2 regions of the Variovorax sp. Soil_C_33 genome follow, and region 1 is predicted to be linked to the other one. Evidence: riboswitches for the same ligand, from Rfam matches in the RefSeq annotation. Region 1 holds a riboswitch; the other holds the start of a gene.

Evidence for each region. Region 1 has a riboswitch for glycine ahead of AC3A6B_RS08450 (D-amino acid dehydrogenase). Riboswitches for the same ligand answer to the same signal wherever they lie in the genome.
Region 2: linked by a shared signal. The riboswitch ahead of gcvT (glycine cleavage system aminomethyltransferase GcvT) and the one ahead of AC3A6B_RS08450 (D-amino acid dehydrogenase) in region 1 are both predicted to bind glycine.

What each region holds. Positions count from the first base shown of each region.
Region 1 is NZ_JBDGJK010000004.1:152,293-159,560, reverse strand. Features, by position in the region: gene AC3A6B_RS08455 (FAD-dependent oxidoreductase) at 1-1,012, shown strand, start outside; glycine riboswitch at 1,034-1,124, shown strand; glycine riboswitch at 1,140-1,245, shown strand; gene AC3A6B_RS08450 (D-amino acid dehydrogenase) at 1,331-2,599, shown strand; gene AC3A6B_RS08445 (LysR family transcriptional regulator) at 2,624-3,508, opposite strand; gene AC3A6B_RS08440 (tripartite tricarboxylate transporter substrate binding protein) at 3,622-4,605, shown strand; gene AC3A6B_RS08435 (M20 aminoacylase family protein) at 4,616-5,800, shown strand; gene AC3A6B_RS08430 (FIST signal transduction protein) at 5,808-7,076, opposite strand; gene AC3A6B_RS08425 (PhaM family polyhydroxyalkanoate granule multifunctional regulatory protein) at 7,111-7,268, opposite strand, start outside.
Region 2 is NZ_JBDGJK010000018.1:37,289-44,556, reverse strand. Features, by position in the region: gene AC3A6B_RS24000 (electron transfer flavoprotein-ubiquinone oxidoreductase) at 1-198, shown strand, start outside; gene AC3A6B_RS23995 (TRAP transporter substrate-binding protein) at 296-1,267, shown strand; gene AC3A6B_RS23990 (TRAP transporter small permease) at 1,356-1,850, shown strand; gene AC3A6B_RS23985 (TRAP transporter large permease) at 1,930-3,207, shown strand; gene AC3A6B_RS23980 (hypothetical protein) at 3,294-3,824, shown strand; gene AC3A6B_RS23975 (hypothetical protein) at 3,960-4,868, shown strand; glycine riboswitch at 4,898-5,001, shown strand; glycine riboswitch at 5,014-5,129, shown strand; gene gcvT (glycine cleavage system aminomethyltransferase GcvT) at 5,141-6,337, shown strand; gene gcvH (glycine cleavage system protein GcvH) at 6,363-6,737, shown strand; gene gcvP (aminomethyl-transferring glycine dehydrogenase) at 6,750-7,268, shown strand, end outside.

The sequences.
Region 1 (7,268 bases):
CGCAAAGCTGCTCGATCGCGCCATCGGCGAGATGCCGAAATCCAAGCCGACCGAGCACCTCGTGCGGCTGGGCGCCTACAGCCGCGACATCGTGCGTTCGCTGCGCGACGAAGCCGGCGTGCCTCCGGGTCAGCGCAACCCGGGCCTGCTGAGCTTCTACACCGATGCCGACGCCTTCAATACCCGGTTGGCGCGCGCCTCTCATTGGAAAGATCTGGGCTGCGAAGAGCGTCTGGTCACGGCCGAAGAGGCGCTGCACATCGAGCCGGCCCTGGAGGCCCTTCGCGGTGAGCTCGCCGGCGCGGCCTACTCGCTCGACGATCCGGCGACGCGCGATCCGGCCCAGTTCGCGGCCAGCATGGTGTTCCTGTGCCGCGCGGCCGGCGTGCGCTTCCTGACCCAGCACACGGTGATCTCGCTGAAGGAGCGCGCAGGCCGCATCGACCACGTCGAGCTGCTCGATGCCGACGGCCAGCCCACCGTCCTGCGCGGCCAGGCCTATGTGCTGGCGCTCGGCATTTCCAGCGCGATGCACGCCGAAAAGCTGAAGATCGCCATGCCTTTCCGCTTCCTGCGCGAATACATCGTCACGATCCCTCTCAAGGACGCGAGCCGAGCGCCGCGCGTCGCGCTGCGCGACCGGCAGGGCAAGCTGCGCATCCGGCGCGTCGAAACCCCCGGCGGCGACTGCCTGCGGGTCTCGGCCACCGTGCGCGCCAGCCTCGACGAGGAGAATGAGCCCGATTCGGACCGCGTCGACGCCATCCTGCATCGCATCGAGACGCTGTTGCCCGGCGCGGCCGACACGGCGCATGCTTCCCTCGATACGGCCGTGCATGCCGTCAGCCATGACGGCCTCCCGATGATCGGCAAGACCCGCCTGTTCAATCTTTTCCTCAACGTCGCGCCGGGTGCGCGCGGCTGGATCAACGCCTGCGGCGCCGGCAAGTCGATCGCCCGGATCGTGAGCGGCCTCAGGCCCGAGCTCGAGTTCGCCTTCAGAAATCCGTAGCCGCGGGCCATCGCCTACAATCGCGGCACTGCAGGAGAGCGGGCCGCGTGAAGCGGTTCCACCGAAGGCGCAAACTCCCATAAACGCTCAGGTCGGCTCACGCGATGAGCCTGTACTGCATCAACTGTCAAAGCCGTCTGGAGAGCCATCACGCCATGTGATGCACCGAAGGAGCAAAGCCGCTGCGGGCGCAGCGGGTGAATCTCTCAGGTACCGAGGACAGGGGGAGCGGCAACTTGGACGCACGGTCCGGTTGCTTTCTTTTTCAAGCTTCCGTTCACCTTGCGTTCAAGCGCTGCAACCTCAAGGGTTCTCGAAATGCGCGTGATCGTTCTCGGCGCCGGCCTGCTCGGCGTGACCTCGGCTTACTACCTCCAGCAACTCGGCCACGAAGTGACCGTGATCGATCGGCAGGCCACACCGGCTGCCGAAACCAGCTTCGCCAACGGCGGCCAGATCTCGGTCAGCCATGCCGAACCCTGGGCCAACCCGAGCGCGCCGTTGAAGGTGCTGCAATGGCTCGGCAAGGAAGATGCGCCGCTCCTCTTTCGCATCCGCGCCGACATGCGCCAGTGGCTCTGGGGCCTGCAGTTCCTGCGCGAATGCACGCCGGGGCGCACGCGCCACAACATCGAGCAGATCGTACGCCTGGGCACCTACAGCCGCGACACGCTGCAGCAGCTGCGCCGCGACACCGGCCTCAGCTACGAGCACCGCACCCAGGGCATCCTGCACTTCTACACGACGCAGAAGGAATTCGCCGGCGCGCTGAAGCCGGCCGAGCAGATGCGCGCGCTGGGCTGCGAGCGCCAGGTGATCTCGGCCGACGAGGCGGTGAAGATCGAACCGGCCCTGGCCCACATCCGGCCGCAGTTGGCCGGCGCCACCTACACGGCCGAAGACGAATCGGGCGATGCCAACCGCTTCGCGCGCGAGCTGGTCGCGCTGGCCGCCGCCGCCGGCGTGAACTTCCTCATGAGCCACACCGTGACCGCGCTGCGCGAGGCGGGCGGAAGCATCGACCACGTGGAGGCGACCGACGACGAAGGCCGCTTCCAGCGCATCCGCGGCGATGCCTTCGTGCTGGCGATGGGCTCGCTGAGCCCGCTCTACGCCGCGCCGCTGGGCATCCGGCTGCCCATCTATCCGGCCAAGGGCTATTCGGTCACGCTGCCGGTCAAGGACGCCGCGAAGGCGCACCAGGTGTCCCTGACCGACGACGAATACAAGCTGGTGTTCTCGCGCTACACCTCGGCCACCGGGGATCGCCTGCGCATCGCGGGAACGGCCGAACTCAACGGCTACGACCGCGACCTGAACCGCGTGCGCTGCGAGGCCATCGTGCGGCGCGTCGAAGAACTGTTCCCCGGCGCCGGCAACACCAGTGAGGCCCAGTTCTGGACCGGCCTGCGCCCGGCCACGCCCAGCAACGTGCCACTGATCGGCAAGACGAAGCTGCCGAACCTGTTCCTCAACACCGGCCACGGCACGCTGGGCTGGACGCACGCCTGCGGCTCGGGCAAATCGATCGCGCGCATCGTGAGCGGTCTCAAGCCCGAAGTGGACTTCGCATTCGCCACTGCTTGAGTTGAGGCCTGAGCCGCCCGGGGCTTAGTCGCGCAGCAGCTCCTGCATGAGTTCGCGCAGGATCGGCAGCGCCGGCGCCTCGGTGCGCCGGCGCAGGGTCACGAGGCCGAAACGCGCGACGCCGTTCAGCGCCGGCTTCATCTTCAGCTCGACCAGGTCGGGCGCCGCCGCGCGGATGGCCAGCAGCACGGCGTCGCTGCGGCGCACCACGTCGACCAGGCTCGGAACCTCCTCGCACTGCAGCGTGACGCAGAGCGCCGGATGCGCCTCGGGTCCGTAGGCCTCGACCAGGGTGCGCGCCACCTCGTCGCTCAGCGGCGTGGAGGCCACGGGATAGCGCTGGACCGCCTCGAAGCTCACGCCGCTGCGAAGCCGGGCGAGCGGATGGCCGCGGCGGCACATGAAGACGCCGCGCATCTCGTGCAGCGCGCTCACTTCCAGGTCGGCCGCGGGCTTCAGCGAGCGCGCATCGACCACCAGCGCATCGAGCGTGCGCGCGCGCAGCGCCTGCGCCAGCAGATCGGTGCCGCCGCGCGACACGACCACGCGCATCTTCGGATGACGGGTCGCCATGCGCATCAGGAATGGCGTCATCAGCATCGCGCCGGGGCCCGAGCCCATGCCGATGCGGATCACGCCGCCCTGCCCTTCGCGCATCTGGCGGCCGCTGTCGCGCAGCTCGTCGGCCTCGAACACCAGCTGGCGCGCGCGGTCCAGCACTTCGCGCCCGAAGGCGGTGAGCTCGTTGCGGCGTCCGACGCGGTCGAGGAGCGGCATACCCAGCTCGTCCTCGAGCGCGCGGATGCTGCGGCTCAGTGCCGGCTGCGTGAGGTGCAGCGCCTGGGCGGACTTGCTGAAGGAGCCGCTCTCGGCCAGCGAGATCAGGTGCCTGAGTTGGACCAGCGTCATCGTGACTGCCCATCGATTGAGTGTGATTCGAACTCATGCTAATGCAGACAACAATGCATTGGACGTTCGAACACACGACTCCTACGATTCGGCGCATCTCTACCGGAGCCCCGATGAAACCGTTCTCCCAGCGTTCGAAAGTTGTCTTCTCCGGCCTGCTGTTGGCCGCGGGCATGGCCGTGGCCCAGACCTACCCCGCGAAGCCGGTGAACCTGATGGTGCCGTACCCCGCCGGCGGCCCTTCCGACGCGACGGCGCGCATCTTCACCGTGCCGCTAGGCAGGGAACTGGGCCAGCAGGTGCTGGTGGAGAACCTCGGCGGCGTCAGCGGCGCGATGGCCGCGCAGAAGGTGCTGGCCGCGCCGGCCGACGGCTACTACATCTTCCAGGGCTCGCCCAACGAGGTGATCCTCTCGCCGCTGGCCAATGCGGCCGTGAAGCTCAAGGCGGAGGACTTCCGGCTCGTGCATCCGGTGGCCGACGCGGTGATGGTCTTCGTCGCGCGCAAGGACCTGCCGGCCAACAGCGTGGACGAGCTGATCGCGCTGGCGCGCAAGTCGCCCGACAAGCCGCTCTCCTACGGCAGCGTCGGCGTCGGTTCGCTCTACCACCTGATCCTGGAGAAGGTGCAGCAGGATGCCGGCATCAAGCTCATGCACGCGCCCTACAAGGGCAACGCGCCGCTCCTGCAGGACATCGGCGGCGGCCAGGTGGACTTCGCCGTGCTGGTCTACAGCGCCGCCATGGGCGCACTGGCCGAGCAGGGCCGGCTCAAGGTGATCGGGCAACTCGGCGCAGAACGCTCCGAGCTGCTGAAGAACGTGCCCACGGCGCGCGAGGGCAAGGAATTGCGGAACTTCGCCTACAAGACGTGGAGCGGCTTCATGGTGCCGAAGAACACGCCGGAAGAGGTGGTTCAGAAGCTGCACAAGGCCATCGGCGCGACGCTGAAGGACCCTGCCGTGCGCACGCAGCTCGCGGCCCAGACCCAGGTCGCCTCGCCGCCGATGTCGCTGGCGGAGTCCGCGAAGTTCTTCGAAGCCGAGACCGCGCGCTACCGGGACATCGCCAAGTCCATCCACCTGCAGCCGCAGTAAGCTGAAGACCATGAACAGCACGCTTCTCGCAGACCTGCATGCGCAGGCCGATGCCTTCATCGACATCCGGCGCGACATCCACCACCACCCCGAACTGGCCTTCGACGAGCACCGCACCTCGACGCTCGTCGCCGCCAAGCTGGAGAGTTGGGGCTACGCGGTCGAGCGCGGCCTGGGCGGCACCGGCGTGGTGGGCCGGCTGGTGCGCGGCAAGGGACAGCGCCGGCTCGGCCTGCGCGCCGACATGGACGCGCTGCCGATCGACGAAGCCACCGGCCTCGCCTACGCGAGCAGCCACGCCGGCGTGATGCACGCCTGCGGCCACGACGGCCACACGGCCATGCTGCTGGCCGCCGCGCACCATCTGGCCGAGCGCGGCCGCTTCGACGGCACGCTGAACCTGATCTTCCAGCCGGCCGAGGAAGGCGGCGGCGGCGCGCTGCGGATGATGGAGGACGGCCTGTTCGCCAAGTACCCATGCGACGCGATCTTCGCGATGCACAACATGCCGGGCATTCCGCAAGGCCGGCTGGCGCTGCGCGAAGGTCCGGCGATGGCTTCGTCGGACTACGCCACGGTCACGCTCGCCGGCATCGGCGGCCACGGCGCCATGCCGCACCGGGCCGCCGATCCCATCGTCGCCGCGGCCAGCATCGTGATGGCGCTGCAGACGGTGGTGTCGCGCAACATCGACCCGCTGCAGATGGCCGTGGTCACGGTGGGCGCGATCCATGCCGGCAAGGCCAACAACGTGATCCCGCAGGGCGCGGTGCTGGAGATCAGCGTGCGCGCGCTGGACCGCGAAGTGCGCACACGGCTCGAACAGCGCATCAAGGCCCTGATCGCGGCGCAGGCCGAGAGCTTCGGCGTCAAGGCGCAGATCGACTGGCGGCCCGGCTACGCGGTGCTGGTCAATACGCCGCAGGAGACGGCGTTTGCGCGCGAAGTGGCGCTCGAACTGCTCGGCCCGGAGCGCGTCACGCTGCAGGCGCCCGCGCTGCCCGGCAGCGAGGACTTCGCTTTCATGCTCGAGCGCGTGCCCGGCAGCTACCTGCTGATCGGCAACGGCGAGGGCGAGAGCCACGGCGCCTGCATGGTGCACAACCCCGGCTACGACTTCAACGACGACAACGTCGCCATCGGCTCCGCCTACTGGGTGCTGCTGGCCGAGCGCTTCCTGCGCGAAGCCGCCTGAGGCGCCTTCAGTCGTCGGCCGTGAACACGGTCAGCACGCCCGTGTAGCCGTAGAGGTGATGGCGCGCGATCTCGCCGGCGGCGAAGAAGCCGACCAGCGGCACGTCGCCGAGCGCATGGCGCACGATCTGCAGCTCGGCGCCGGGCGCGCCGAAATGCGGGCCGCCGCGGCCCGAGCAGCTCACGTACACGGCACCGGCGATGCGGCGCGCCGGATGGGGCGCGGCCTCGGCTTCGCCGGCCGCGACGGCGCGTGCGGTCGCAAGCGTCTGCTCCTGTGGTTCGAGTTCCTCGCGAACCTCGGCGCACACGCGCATCAGGTCGGCGCGCGCGGCCTGCGCATTGCGGCGGCAGAAGGTCATGCGCATGCCGGCTTCGGCGGTGTCGGCGATCGCGACGCCGCGACGCGTGGGGTCGAGGCCGATGATGTGGCGCACCAGCACATCGTTGCCGAGGTCGCCGGTGCGGCGGATGCTGTCGCTGCCGGCATCGACCAGGCCGACCAGCGTGGCGCGCACGGCATCGATCGCCTCCTGCGGCGCCTCCAGCGACACGCCGAGCTCGGCCAGCAGCACGTCGAGCGCCGGTTCGCCGTCGAGCTTGAGCAGCAGGTTGCCGTCGGCCTCGGTGATCACGCGCTCGCGCGACACCGGCTGGCAGCCCTGGGTGACCCTGGACACCACGCGCACGCCCTCGCCGAACACCACGCCCGAGAGGCCGCCCGAGAACACGCCGCCCGCAGCGCCGTGGCCGCGGATGTTGCCGTTGCCGCCGATGGCGAACTGCAGCGATCCGGCGCGGCCCGAGGAAAGGCCGCCGAACAGGTAGCCGGTGTCGGTGCGGCCCGCCATCTCGGCGATCAGCTCGGCGAGTTCGGGCGTGGCCGGGTCGGCATGCACCAGCGCGGTGTGCGCCGCGAAGCCGCTCATCTCGGTGCCGGCGAGCGGCGCCACGCCCGAGAACACGCGGTACTGGTCGCTCGGCAGCTGGCACAGCATCACGCTGAGTGCCGGTTCGTCGAAGTACTCGGCGTTGTTGGCCGAGACGCCGATACCCACGGTGCCCGACCAGTCGGTGATCTCGGGGAGTTCGGCGCCGAGGTGGTCGAGGATTTCCTGCGCATCCTCCGCGTAGTGGTCGGTGATGTAGAGCAGCCCCAGCGTGGGCGAACGTGCGTAGTCGGGCAACGCCATCTGCGCCCGCAATTGGGCCAGCACGAGCCCGGCCGCCATGCGCCATTGCGGATGGGTGGCGTGACCGGATGGAAACAGCTTCATGGACTCGGCTCTCTGGCGGGGTTGAGTGGGGGAATCAGCGTCCGCGCGCTCGCTTGCGCGCCGGCGCCGTGGATTTTCTGGCCGCGCCGGTCGCAGCCGGCGCCTTCTTCGTGGCGGACGCGGCCGTCTTGCGTGCCGGCTTCTTGCCCGATGCGGCGCCCACCGCCTTGTCGACCGCATTGGCGAGCGGCG
Region 2 (7,268 bases), on a different contig from region 1:
GAGTACGACGGTCCCGAGGCCCGCTATTGCCCGGCGGGGGTCTACGAGTTCGTGCCGGGCGAAGGCGGCAAGCAGCGCCTGCAGATCAACGCGCAGAACTGCGTGCACTGCAAGACCTGCGACATCAAGGACCCGACGCAGAACATCGTCTGGGTCACGCCCGAGGGCGGCGGCGGGCCGAACTACGTGGGCATGTAGGCGGCGATCGCCGCGCGACTGCGTCCGTGAAAATCCGGACGCTATGAGTCTGCCGATTGATGCATAGTCATACGTTAACCAAACAGGAGACCCCCTCATGAAGTTGAACCGACTGGCCGCAGGCCTGGTCCTCGGCCTCGGTATGGCCTGCGCCGCGTTCGCGCAGACAGCCATGAAGATCAGCATCTCGACCGCACAGAACTCGCACCAGGGCGTGGCCATCGACACCTTCGCCAAGGAAGTCGCGGCGCGCACCAATGGCCGCTACAAGATCGAGACCTTCTACAACGGCTCGCTGGGCGGCGAGCGCGAATCGATCGAGGCTGTGCAGCTCGGCACGCAGGAGCTCGCCTTCTCCTCCACCGGCCCGGTGCCCAACTTCGTGCCCGAGGCCAAGATCCTCGACGTTCCCTTCCTGTTCCGCGACAAGGCGCACGCGCGCGCCGTGCTCGACGGCCCGATCGGCCAGGAGCTCCTGACCAAGTTCGACGCCAAGGGCTTCAAGGCGCTGGCCTGGGCCGAGAACGGCTTCCGCCACATGACCAACAGCAAGCGCGACGTGAAGGGCCCCGAGGACCTCAAGGGCCTGAAGATGCGCACGATGGAGAACCCGGTGCACATCGCGGCCTACAAGGGCCTGGGCATCATCACCACGCCGATGGCCTTCCCCGAAGTGTTCACCGCGCTGCAGCAGGGCACGGTCGATGGCCAGGAGAACCCGCTGCCGGTGATCATGTCGGCCAAGTTCTCGCAGGTGCAGAAGCACCTCACGCTGACCGGCCACGTCTATTCGCCCTGCATCTTCCTGATGAACAAGGCGGCCTTCGACAAGCTCAGCGCGGCCGACAAGACCGCCTTCCTCGAGGCCGCCAAGGTGGCTGCGAAGGCCAACCGCGACCGCGTCGACCAGGACGACGCCAACGGCGTGAAGGAGCTGCGCGCCCAGGGCATGACCGTGATCGAGAACGTCGACAAGACCAGATTCGTCAGCATGCTGGCCCCGGTCAACGCCGACTTCGAGAAGCAGTTCGGCAAGGCCAATCTCGACAAGATCCGCAACTTCAAGTAACGCGACCTGCCGCGATGCCGTCGCGGCGGCACACGCCCGCACAGCCTGGCTGGCGGGCGTTTTTTTGTTCGATCCCTTCCATGCATCCATGAAAACAGCCCTCCTCCGACTCGATCGCTGGACCACCTCGCTGGCCATGGCGATCGCCTGCCTGATGCTGGTGATCGCCTCGGCGCTCGGCGTGTTCCAGATCGTCACCCGCTTCGTGCTCGAGCAGCCGGCCGAATGGTCCGAGATCCTGATCCGCATCAGCCTGATCTGGATGGTGTTCATGGGCATCCCCACTGCCTTCCGCCAGGGCGCGATGGTCAGCGTGGACGTGCTGTACCGCTGGAGTCCGCCGAAGATGCGACGCGTGCTCGACTGGCTGGTCTGCCTCGCGGCGCTGATACTGATCGCAGTCGTCATCTGGTGGGGCTGGGACTACGCGCAACGCGGCAGCGTGCAAACGATGGCCGGCCTGGAATCGGTCTCGATGTTCTGGGCCTACGTGGCGATGCCGGTGGGCGGCCTGTTCTGCGTGATCGGCATCGTTGCGAATCTCCTCGATCCGCAGCGCCACGAGCTGGAGACGGCGCAATGAGCGCCGCTCGGCAGCCCGAAGGCGCGAAGGCCCCCGTGGGCGGCAGCGCAGTACACGAAGTGACAAGCGTGGGGGTCCTATGAGCGCAGTAATGGTCACGACGATGGTGGTGTGCTTCGCACTGACCATCTCCGTAGCGGTATCGATCGGCCTGGCCTCCGTCATCGGCATCCAGGCCTCGAACGCCAACATGCTGATCTCCGTCAAGGAGATGTTCAACGCGATCAACAAGTTTCCGCTGGCGGCCATTCCCTTCTTCATCCTGGCCGGCAACCTGATGGAAACCGGCGGCATCTCGCGCCGTCTGGTGGACTTCGCCAAGAGCCTCGTCGGTGGCGTGCAGGGCGGCCTGCCGATGACCTGCGTGCTGACCTGCATGATCTTCGCGGCGGTCTCGGGCTCCTCGGTCGCCACCACCTTCGCCATCGGCGCGATCCTGATCCCGGCCCTGATCAAGCACGGCTATCCCACCAGCTATGCAGCGGCGCTGCAGGCCACCAGCGCCGAGCTCGGCGTCATCATTCCGCCCTCGATCCCGATGATCCTCTACGGCGTCAGCGCCGAGGTGTCGATCGGCGAGCTGTTCATCGCCGGCTTCGGTCCCGGCATCCTGATCAGCCTCGCGCTCATGGCCTTCGTCTACGTCTACTGCAAGTTCAAGGGCCTGGGCAAGAACGACGGCGACGGCCGGCTCGGCGTCGGCATCGCGACCTGGCGCGCCGGCTGGGCGCTCCTGATGCCGGTCATCATCCTTGGTGGCATCTACGGCGGCATCTTCACGCCCACCGAGGCCTCGGCCGTGGCGGTGCTGTATGCCCTCGTGGTCGGCATGCTGATCTACCGCGAGATCAAGCCGGCACAGCTCTACGCGGTGCTGCGCAAGTCGGTGATCTCCTCGTCGGTGATCATGTTCATCATCGCCAACGCCGGCCTGTTCGCCTTCCTGATCACGCGCGCCGGCGTGCCCGAGGCGATCGGCCACTGGCTCGAAGGCGTGCTGCGATCGCCGGCCATGTTCCTTTTGGGCGTGAACGCGGCGCTGTTCGTGATCGGCATGTTCATCGAGACCAGCGCGGCCATCATCGTGCTGGCGCCGATCCTGGCGCCGGTGGCGATGCACTTCGGCATCGACCCGGTGCACTTCGGACTGGTGATGGTGGTCAACCTCGCGCTCGGCATGATCACGCCGCCCTTCGGCGTCAACCTGTTCGCGGCCTGCACGGTGGCGCGCATCTCGCTGGACCGCATCGTCAAGGACCTGGTGCCCTTCGTGCTCGTGATCCTGGCCTGCCTGATGGTCATCACTTACGTGCCCAGCATCTCGCTGGCGCTGCGCGACCTCGTTTACGCGAAGTAGTTCACACCCGGTGTCCCGGCTTTCACCGGGATGTCACGCGGCTGGCCGATGCTGCGGCGCTTCGACTCCGAACGCTGCAGCATCCCATGTTCCTCCTCAAGACCGACAAGGCGCGCCAAGAACTCCAGGCCGGCAGCCGGCGCACGCTGGGCCAGCGCGAGCGCGCCCTGCTGCTGATGGCCGACGGCCGGCGCTCGGTGACCGACTTCGGCCAGCTCTTCGGCAGCCGCGACGAAGCCGGCCGCGTGGCGCTGCACCTGGTGCAGGAGGGCTATCTGCATCGTTCGCAACCCGCTGCGCCGCCGGCGCAGGCAGCCCCAGCGCTCGAGGCGAGCCCCCCCGAACCGCCGGTCGCGGCCGACATCTTCGACGGCAAGCGCTCGCTGGCCACCACGCGGATGTTCCTCTTCGATCTGTGCGAGCGCATGTTCGTCCGGCGCGATCCGGTCCTCGCCGGGCAGTTCCGCGAGCTCCTGCGCGAGGCGCGCGACCGCGACTCGATGCTGACCGTCGCCGCCGAGATGCTCGGCGAGATCGAGAAGATCGCGGGCGCCGAACGCGCCGAATCGGTCCGCGAACGCATCGACAAGCTGCTGCCGCCCGAGTTCATGCACTGAAAGTGGGCGCGTCGGCCGTCGTGGCCGCACCGGCTGCAACTCGGCGTCTTCGCTGACAAGACGAGGAGGCATACTCGTCGCGTCGCGCCCCTCCGGCGCCCCGACCCTCCCTTCTTTTTTCTGTCAACAACAGGTATGACGAACTACGGTTTTGTTCATCTGGAGTACGGAGGTCAGCATCGTGATCATTCGCTTCAGGTGCTGACCAGGCTGCGACGGCAGCTGGCCGACGGGAGCAATCGCTTCGCACTCGCGATCGTGGACAACGCGAGGTCCACGGGCAGCGAAGCCTTGCGCGATACGGAATTCGAAGACGGCTTCCTCATCGCGGGCGACAACTCCAACCGCGAGTTCACAGGCTGGGACAAAGGGATTTCAGCCCTCCTCGCGCGCGGCGGCGAGCCCGACGTCTGGATCTTCTCGAACGACACCATCGCCCGCACCCATGCATGGAGCGAAGGCCGGGTCGCCGGCTTCAGCAGCGAGATCGGGCGGCTGGGGGTGCATCCCGGGCCGTGGCTGTTCGGCGAGATCAACGACTTCCCGCGTTCGACCATGACGCCGCTTGGTCCGCTGCTCGAATGGGTTTCGACTTACTGCTTCGCAATGAACGCCAACTTGCGCCGCCAGCTCGGCACGCTCTCGCCGGGCAACGAACTGCTGGACGCGCTGGTCTACGACAGCTTCGAACCCGAGCACCGTCTGTTTCGCGACAGCGTCGACGAGGCCTATGTCGATTTCGTGTCAGCCTGGCTGATCAGGGACGAGGGCGACCCGTCCAGGCAGCGCAGGTTCAAGTGGGACCACGAGTGGCACAAGGCCAGTCCGCTCTCCGACGAGAACTTCGACGACCTGCGCATGAAGGCGCGCTGCGTGCTCTCGGAGAGCATGCTCAGCGTGCGTGCCCGGCAACTGGGCGCCGACCTCCGGTCGCCCTACGACGCGCGCAACGCCCGAGCGCACATTCGCAGCTCGCTTCAGCTCGTTGCGGACAAGCTGTGGGAGAAGTTTCTGCTCAGGCGGCTGCGCCTGGAGCGCTCCTGAGCGGCCGGGGCCGGGCGCATCCCTTACACTCGGACGGGTCAGGAGAGAGCCTCGCAGCGCGGGGCCGCCGAAGGCGCAGGTCCCCTCGAAAAAGCGGGCCCGAACGCTCAGGCAAAAGGACTGACGAAGCGCCCCGTTTTCCGGGCGTTTCCTTGCTGGAGAGAGGCGGCGCATCGCGTTTTGTTCGCAGCGCCGTCCACCGAAGGAGCAAACCCCGATCGTGGGGCGAATCTCTCAGGTAAAGCGGACAGCAGGGGTGGCCCATGGCAAGAATGTCATGGATCTGGACTGCCCCTTTGGAGAGTGCCTTGGCCCCCGCACCCGACGACCTGCAAAAGACCCCGCTCTACGACCTGCATCTGGAGCTCGGCGCCCGCATGGTGCCCTTCGCGGGCTATTCGATGCCGGTGCAATACCCGGCCGGCCTGATGGCCGAGCACAAGCACACGCGCGAGGCCGCCGGCCTGTTCGACATCTCGCACATGGGCCAGCTGCGCCTGGTCGGCCCCGATGCCGCCGCCGCCTTCGAAAGCCTGATGCCGGTCGACGTGATCGGCCTGGCCCCCGGCAAGCAGCGCTACGGCCTGCTCCTGAACGACCAGGGCGGCATCCTCGACGACCTGATGTTCTTCAACGAAGGCCACGACTCGCTGTTCGTCATCGTCAACGGCGCCTGCAAGGTGGCCGACATCGCGCACATGCAGGCGAAGCTCGGCACGCGCTGCCAAGTGCTGCCGATGCCCGAGCACGCCCTGCTGGCGCTGCAGGGCCCGCAGGCCGTGACCGCACTGGCGCGCCTCGCGCCCGGCATCGAGCGCTTCGTCTTCATGACCGGCGGCGCGGTGCAGATCGGCGGCATCGCGGCCTTCGCCACGCGCAGCGGCTACACCGGCGAAGACGGCTTCGAGATCTCGGTGGCCGCCAGGGATGCCGATGCGCTCGCGCGGCTGCTGCTCGCCCAGCCCGAGGTCAAGCCCGTCGGCCTGGGTGCGCGCAATTCGCTGCGGCTCGAGGCGGGCCTGTGCCTCTACGGCAACGACATCGACGAGACCACCACGCCGGTCGAGGCCTCGCTCAACTGGGCGATCCAGAAGGTGCGGCGCACCGGCGGTGCACGCGAAGGCGGCTTTCCGGGCGCGGCCAGGATCCTGGCGCAACTCACGGCGGCCAATGGCGCCGCAGGCCACCTGGACCACCACACGCTCAAGCGCAAGCGCGTCGGCCTGGTGGCGCTGGAGCGCGTGCCGGTGCGCGACGGCAGCTTGCTCGAATCCTTCGAGGGCGTGTCCATCGGGCAGGTGACCAGCGGCCTGCTCGGCCCCACGGTCGACCGGCCGGTCGCGATGGCGTATGTCGCGCTCGCCTATGCCGAGCCCGGCACCCGCATCCAGGCCATCGTGCGCGGCAAGCCGGTGCCGATGGAAGTGAGCACCATGCCTTTCGTGCCCGCGCGCTACTACCGCGGCTGATTCTGTTTTTTCAAGGAGTTTTTGCATGACCATCAAGTACACCCGGGACCACGAGTGGGTCCAGGCCGCCGACGGCGGCATCGCGACCGTCGGCATCACCGTCCATGCGCAGGATGCGCTGGGCGACGTGGTCTTCGTCGACCTGCCGGAAGTCGGCAAGAGCTACAGCCAGGGCGACGTCGCCGGCGTGGTCGAGTCGGTCAAGGCGGCCGCCGACGTGTTCATGCCCATCACGGGCGAGATCACCGAAGTCAACGAGGCGCTGCGCGCCGATCCGTCGCTCGCCAACAGCGCGCCCGAGACGGAGGGCTGGTTCTTCAAGATGAAGATCAGCAACGTCGCGCAGCTCGATGCCTTGCTCGACGCCACCACGTACCAAAAATTCGCCGACGAAAACTGAACTGAAACGCCAATGCCGAAGTCGTCCCTGCCCTCCCTCGGCGAACTGGAAAACGCCGAGGAATTCATCGCCCGCCATATCGGCATCGAAGCCGCCGACGAAGCGCGCATGCTCGCCGCCGTCGGCTCGACCACGCGCGCCGAACTGATCGACGGCATCGTGCCGCCGGCCATCCGCCGCACCAGGCCGATGCGCCTGCCGGCATCGGTGACCGAGGCCGACGCGCTGGCCGAGCTCAAGGCCATCGCGGCGAAGAACAAGGTGGCGAAGAGCTACATCGGCCAGGGCTACTACGGCACCCACACGCCCGGCGTGATCCTGCGCAATGTGCTCGAGAACCCGGCCTGGTACACCGCCTACACGCCCTACCAGGCCGAGATTTCGCAGGGCCGCATGGAGGCGCTGGTCAACTTCCAGACCATGGTGTGCGACCTCACGGGCATGGCCATCGCCAACGCCTCGATGCTGGACGAGGCCACCGCGGCGGCCGAGGCGATGACGCTCGCCAAGCGCAGCGTCAAGAGCAAGAGC